Regions from separate parts of the Ectothiorhodospira variabilis genome, predicted to be linked through region 1. Evidence: riboswitches for the same ligand, from Rfam matches in the RefSeq annotation. Region 1 holds a riboswitch; each other region holds the start of a gene.

Region 1 (2,264 bases):
ACGCGGGCCTTTTGCAGCACCTCATCCAGGTACAGGTCCACCGACGCCGGCTGGCTCAGGTGCAGCAGGTTGGCCAGGCGAACGGATGGGTAGTTGTCTTCCCCCACGGGGCCCGACCGGGCCTGTGGGCATTGGGAGGCCAGCAGGGCCAGGGTGGTATCCGCGGCACTGAGGATGACGATATCGGCGGGCGTCTGATCCAGACGCGTGATCACCGAGTCGTCGTCGACGAACCCGCCGGGTTGTGCCGCCAGCAGATGCATCAGGCCGTCGCCGCCAGAACCGCCGGTTGCAGGGCCTGCTCCAGGGCCTCGGCCGAGAGGTCCTGACCGATCAGCACCAGACGGGTTGCGCGATCCTCCCCGGCACCCCAGGGGCGGTCAAAGTAGCTGTCAAAACGACTTCCCACCCCATGCACCACGAGGCGCATGCGCTTGTCGGGCAGGGCCGCGAAGCCCTTCACGCGGAAGATGCGGTGATCCCGCACCACTTGCTGCAACCGTTCCAGCAGCCTGTCGCGATCCACCTGCGGCAGCCTCACCACCACCGAGTCGAACTGATCGTGGTCATGATCATGGTGATGATCTCCCTCCCCATGGGCATGGTCATGATGCCCGGCGCGCAGGTGGATATGCGCTTCGGAGGCATTGCCCAGCCCGATCATGAGCGCGGGATCCACCCGCCCATGGTCGCTGGAGAGGATTTTCACCGGGGGCGGGATCTCGGCGCGCACGAGTGCCGTGACCCGCTCCACTGCCGCCGCATCCACAAGATCGGTCTTGCTCAGCACCACCAGATCCGCCGCGGATAGCTGATCCTCGAAGAGTTCATGAAGTGTGGAGTCGTGATCCAGGTTCGGGTCGGCGCGGCGTTGCCGGTCCACCGCCTCGGGGTTGGCGGCGAACTGTCCCTGGGCGGTGGCGGGCACGTCCACCACGGTGACCACGGCATCCACGGTGCAGCCGGTCTTGATCTCCGGCCAGTTGAAGGCCTGCACCAGGGGCTTGGGCAGCGCCAGGCCGGAGGTCTCGATGAGGATGTGATCGATCTCGTCCCGGCGGTCCATCAGGGCCTTCATCACGGGATAAAAGGCCTCCTGCACGGTACAGCACAGACAGCCATTGGCCAGTTCGTAGAGCGTGCCGGCGTCCTCTCCGGATTCGTCGCAGCCAATGCCGCAGCCCCTGAGGATCTCGCCATCCATGCCCAGTTCGCCAAACTCGTTGACGATGACGGCAATCCGCCGCCCCTGGGCATTGTCCAGGAGATGACGCAGCAGGGTGGTCTTGCCACTGCCCAGAAAGCCGGTGACGATGGTGGCCGGGATTCTTGATCTGGATATCATGGAAATGCTCGCTCGCGCGCCGCCCGCGCATCGATGGGATGGATGCGCCACGAAGGCGGTACGTGCCACGGAGGAGAGATCAAGCGCGGTCCGGCTCCACCCGGCACGCCGCACCCCGCGGCACCTGGTCTTCAACAGGCCGGTCTCCGGGCTTGTGGTGGGTGTTCAAGGTGGGGAGCTGCCTTCCCATGAGATCCGCCCGGGGGACGGGGTCTCACAGTGGCCTGGGTTCTCCACGTTCACCACTTACCGTTGCGGGGGCAGCGCCGGAGTGATCGCCTGGGCGATGTCACCGGCTTCCCGTTTCAACCCGATGGATGGGCCACGAAGGCCCCGGGTCACCTGCTGAAGTCTGAAGATAACCTCATAAACTTAACAGGCATCCGGCCCGGGCTCAAATCGGAGACGTGCCGGATCCTCAGGAGGCCTTGGCAGCGATCGGGCATATCGTTATGCTTTTATTGGCATAAGAAAGGGGGGTGGGGCGTCCCGCCTCCCACTTTTCAACATGACCGAGGAACAGCATGATTGCCCGTACTCCCGCACTCCTCTCCACCCTGATTGGACTGATGATCTCCTCCCTGACCACAGCCTTGGCGGGTGAGGACCGACCCATCGAACGGATCCTCGAGCCGCGGGCCATCACAGAGCAGATCCATTACTTTTATGGGTCCCTGGAAAATCGAACCCAGGCCAACCTGGGCATGAACAATAACGTGGGTTTTGTGATCACCGACGAAGGGGTGGTGCTGATCGATAGCGGCCCCAGCCATCATGTGGCCCAACGCATTGAACAGGCTGTGGCTGACCTGACCGACCAGCCCATCACCCATGTGATCAATCTGGGCAGCCAGGATCACCGCTGGCTGGGAAATGACTACTTCCTCTCCCAGGGTGCCGAGATCCTGGCCCTTGAACG
Region 2 (2,264 bases), on a different contig from region 1:
AAGAAGGGCGCAAATGGCGGCTATTTGTGCCCATTTGCGGGGAATTGGAGGTGTATGGCTTATGTGGTTGGGGTGTCTCATGGTGTTGGGGTCGGGCGCTTGAAAGGAGGGCATCATAACAGCGATGCGGGTGCTGACCACCTGCATGATCCTCCGCGCCCACCGGTATCCAACCCTCCCAGCGCCCGCCTCCTGTAGGAGCGGCCCTCGGCCGCGAATGGGTCTGATACCTCCTGTGTGCCTGGGTTTTGCACCGTGCCCAAAGGCCTTCCTCCCATGCGCCTGGGCTTTGCTGCATGCCTGGGGTCTGCCTCCAGGGTGCCTGGGCTTTGCAGTATGCCTGGGGTCTGCCTCCAGGGTGCCTGGGCTTTGCGCCGTGCCCAGGGTCTGCCTCCGGGGTGCATTTCTTGCGGCGGGACGCCGTGAATACGTCCCTGTAGGCTTGACCGCCGCATCCATGCGGCGAACACCCGCCTCCAGAAACCCACCCCGGAGGCAGACCGGACGCGTTGGGGCTTGCGTTCGGGGGGGGGCTCCCAGGCTTGAATGGAGCCTTGTGGGAGCGGCCCTCGGCCGCGAATGGGCGCGCCTCAGGTGCATGGATGTCCATCTGCCCTGACAGTAACCCCTGCGGCCCGCATTGGAATATCCACAATCGTTTGCGTATGATACCGCCTCGCTTCAGGTGCCAGATGATTGACATCCGTCTGGTGAAACGGGAAGCCGGTATGTCTGCCAGATTCAGCAGACCAGTCCGGCGCTGCCCCCGCAACGGTAGGCGAGACGAGGGTTTCTGCATGTCAGCGCAGCAACCCCGGCAAGGCGTGAAGCCACTGCGCGCAAGCGTGGGAAGGTGCCTTGACCCGGTCAAAGATGACCCGTCCGCGAGCCCGGAGACCGGCCTGATGCGTTCACGCGGCATTGCGGAGGGCTTTGCGCGGCTCGTCTTCTCGGGTCTCATTCCGGTGGATCTGGCTTTCCGGTGCGCCTTGCACCGATGGGTCTGATTGATCCGCTGCTCTCCTCGTGCCGCACCCTGGCCCATACACAGGTGCGCGGGCGGCGCACCGGAGAGCACATACTCATGCAAACCCGATCCTTCCTGCCGGCAGCCGTTCTGCTGGCCATTCCTTCCCTCGCTACTGCCCAGGAACAGGTGGCCCAACTGGACCCCATCCTGGTCACCCCCACCCGCACAGCCCAGACCACCGACCAGACCCTGGCCTCCGTGACCGTGATCGAGCGGGAGGAGATCGAGCGGTTGCAGCCGAAGGAGTTTGTGGATTTGTTGAGGGGGCGGGCGGGTATTGGCCTGACCCAGAACGGGCCTTTTGGCAAGACCACCAGTCTTTTCATGCGTGGGACTAACTCGGATCACACTTTGTTGCTGGTTGATGGGGTGCGGATGGGATCAGCAACCACGGGGCAAGCTGCGTGGCAATATTTACCTCCTGCAGAGATTGAGCGCGTAGAGATTGTCCGTGGACCACGAACCAGTCTTTATGGGTCGGATGCTATCGGTGGAGTTATTCAGGTGTTTACCAAGGAAGGGGATGGTCCCGCGAAACTTCGGGCACATCTGGGTGCAGGCTCTTTCAATACCAGGGAGATGGGTGCGGGCCTGTCCGGTTCCACGGGAAGTACTCGCTACAATCTCTCAGTCAGTCATTTATCCACTGATGGCATCAATGTGCAAGACGAGACCGCCGATGATCGCCGGGATGGTTATGAGAATAGCTCCGTGTCGGCCCGCTTGTCTCATGAGTTGAAAAACGGCTTTGAGATTTTCGGCTCTCTGCTACATGCGGAAGGTGAGAGTGATTTTGACAGTGGTGGGTCGGGTGATAGGCAGGAATTCAGACAGCACGCCTCACAATTTGGCGTGCGTGGGCAATTGGCGGACATTTGGTACAGTACTTTTTCAGTTGCCCATAGTCGAGATGAGTTGGAAACATTTAGCGACTGGCCTAGTAAGTTTGAGACATCGAGGAATCTTTTTAATTGGCAAAATGATGTGGCTCTCGCGGAGCGCCACATGCTCACGTTAGGTATGGATTACCAAAATGACCGTGTCAATGTCTCCAGCGACTATTCGGAAACTCGCAGAGATAATGTCGGATTGTACGCGCAATGGCAGGTGGAGTTGGGTAGGTATGATCTGGCATGGAGCCTGAGGCACGATGATAATGAGACCTTTGGCCACGAAACCACCGGCCAAATTGCTTGGGGAATGCAATTACAGGAGCAATGGAGCTTGCGTGCCA
Region 3 (2,264 bases), on a different contig from region 1:
GCAACGGGATGGCGTACTGGGGCTCCCACCAGGGGGCCGGGCTGATGATGACCGTGAGGGCCAGGATGGTGGCCGTGAAGGCCGAGGTGAACATGGCCAGTGTGCCAATGCCGTATCCCCACCAGCCCCGAAACCGCCGGGCCTGGCGCGCCATGACCTCGCGCCCCGCCACCAGCAGCATGATCAGCGCCATGAGGGCCACCCAGTACAGGGCTGCGTGTTCGAACAGGGTGGTGAGTACCAGACCAATGAGCAGCAACTGGATCACCGTGCGTGCCGCCGCCACCAGCAGGCTTCGGGAAAGCCCCATGCCCACGCGGCTCGTCAGGACCGCCAGGGCAATCACCAGCAGAGCGGCAATACTCAGATCCCAGGGAGAAAGGTAGATCACATCCATGCTCAGGACCTCGATGCCATTGCCGGGTCGGCCAGCCGCCCCTGATCCATCATCAGCAAACGGCCACCCAGCCTGTCGCGCTGCTCGTGATCATGGCTGACCCAGATGACCCCGGCTTCCCGTTCCCTCACATACCCCATGACCAGCGCTTCCATGCGCAGGGTGTTTTCAGGATCCAGGTTGGCCGTGGCCTCATCCAGGAGCAGCACCCTCGGGCCGTTGCCCAGCATCCTTGCCAGCGCCAGGCGCTGACGCTCGCCGCTGGAGAGACGTTCCACCTCCCATTGGCGCACCTCCGGGGTGAATCCCAACTGCTGCAGCCAGTCGTCCTGCACCCCCGTGAGATGCTCATCCACGGTGTCCGCCCACCACACGGGATCTGCCGGCAGATACCCTACCTGACGCCGCCATAAGGCCGGAGGGATGGTGGCCCGCGGCTGGCCGGCCAACCACACCTGACCACGATGGGGGTCCAGATCGGCAATGGCCCGAAGTAGCAGCGACTTGCCCGCGCCGGAGGGCCCGGCAATGAGCAGCAACGCCCCAGGCGCCAGTTCCAGATCGACCGGCCCTACATGATCGGATTGCAAACCCGTCAGTTTCAGCAAGGGGTCAGCGGTGACGGCGTAGGTGGGGGCATCCATCACCACAGTATACCGGACGAACGATCCGCTATACTGTGCCCGAAAATTCATCAACCCGCTGTCGGGTGCCCGTTCGTCCACGGGAGAATCGGGAATGCGGTGGGGTGATCGATCAAGGATCACCGAGTCCGCAACGCGCCCAGCGCTGTGAGGGGGATCGCGCAGACATCGAGCCACTGCCATGGGCGGGAAGGCGTCCGCGCGGGACGAACCCGAGTCAGAAGACCGGCCCGACAGTTTCTTTGCACGGCAGCAAGGCCGGGCTGCCGTCCCACCTGCTTGAACAAGGGGAACAACATGCAGGCTGGTGATTCAACACCTGATCAACACCGCTTCAACGAGGCCGAACGCAAGGCCATCTATCGCAACATGCTCTGCCGGAGAGACGTGCGGGGGCAATTCCTGCCCGACCCGGTGCCCGATGACATGCTGGCCCGCATCCTGACCGCGGCCCATTTTGCACCCTCGGTGGGCTACATGCAGCCCTGGAGCTTTGTGGTCGTCAAGGACCCACAGATCAAGCATCGGGCCCATCAGGCCTTCACCCGCGCCAATGAGGAGGCAGCAGGGATGTTCGAAGGCGAAAAGCAGGAGACGTATCGCAGCCTGCGCCTGGAAGGCATCCTGGATGCGCCCATCAATCTGTGCATCACCTGCGACCGGGACCGCGCCGGCCCGGTGGTGATCGGTCGCACCCACGACCATCGGATGGACCTGTACAGCGTGGTCTGCGCCGTGCAGAACCTGTGGCTGGCGGCACGCAGCGAGGGGCTGGGCGTGGGCTGGGTGAGCATCTTCCGGCCCGAAGACATCCGACAGGTACTGAATCTGCCCGATGAGATCGTCCCCGTGGCCTATTTATGCATTGGCCGGGTCAGCCACTTCCATGACAAGCCCGAACTGGAAGCCGCCGGCTGGCGTCCCCGGTTACCGCTGGAGCAATTGATCCATGTGGATGGCTGGGGGCATGCCCCTGCCGAGGACGACGAACTGGTCAAGGCCGTCCAGGCATGCCAGGCCAGGGCAAGCCGCTCCGAAGTCCCGCTTTAGGGCCTGCGCTCCCGCTCACCCTGTGCTCGCCTCCGTCGGCGCCCCTGCGGGTGCCGACGGCATTCGGCCCGTGCAAGACCTCACCGTTCGTGAATCCCCTGCTACGCTCATGGTAGGGCCGCTCGGGCCGACTGCGTGGGGATGAACCAAGATGACAAGAAAACGCCTTGTGG

Evidence for each region. A riboswitch is a leader RNA that binds a small molecule or an ion and turns the genes downstream of it on or off. The one in region 1 is predicted to bind cobalamin.
Region 2: linked by a shared signal. The riboswitch ahead of LPW30_RS05610 (TonB-dependent receptor domain-containing protein) and the one ahead of cobW (cobalamin biosynthesis protein CobW) in region 1 are both predicted to bind cobalamin.
Region 3: linked by a shared signal. The riboswitch ahead of bluB (5,6-dimethylbenzimidazole synthase) and the one ahead of cobW (cobalamin biosynthesis protein CobW) in region 1 are both predicted to bind cobalamin.

Annotation. Positions count from the first base shown of each region.
Region 1 is NZ_JAJNAO010000009.1:121,720-123,983, forward strand. Features, by position in the region: gene cobN (cobaltochelatase subunit CobN) at 1-263, opposite strand, end outside; gene cobW (cobalamin biosynthesis protein CobW) at 263-1,345, opposite strand; cobalamin riboswitch at 1,466-1,706, opposite strand; gene LPW30_RS10675 (MBL fold metallo-hydrolase) at 1,870-2,264, shown strand, end outside.
Region 2 is NZ_JAJNAO010000003.1:166,860-169,123, forward strand. Features, by position in the region: gene LPW30_RS05605 (cobalamin-binding protein) at 1-81, opposite strand, end outside; cobalamin riboswitch at 667-920, shown strand; gene LPW30_RS05610 (TonB-dependent receptor domain-containing protein) at 1,085-2,264, shown strand, end outside.
Region 3 is NZ_JAJNAO010000010.1:26,278-28,541, forward strand. Features, by position in the region: gene LPW30_RS10860 (ABC transporter permease) at 1-397, opposite strand, end outside; gene LPW30_RS10865 (ABC transporter ATP-binding protein) at 400-1,041, opposite strand; cobalamin riboswitch at 1,088-1,289, shown strand; gene bluB (5,6-dimethylbenzimidazole synthase) at 1,339-2,091, shown strand; gene LPW30_RS10875 (DUF2235 domain-containing protein) at 2,243-2,264, shown strand, end outside.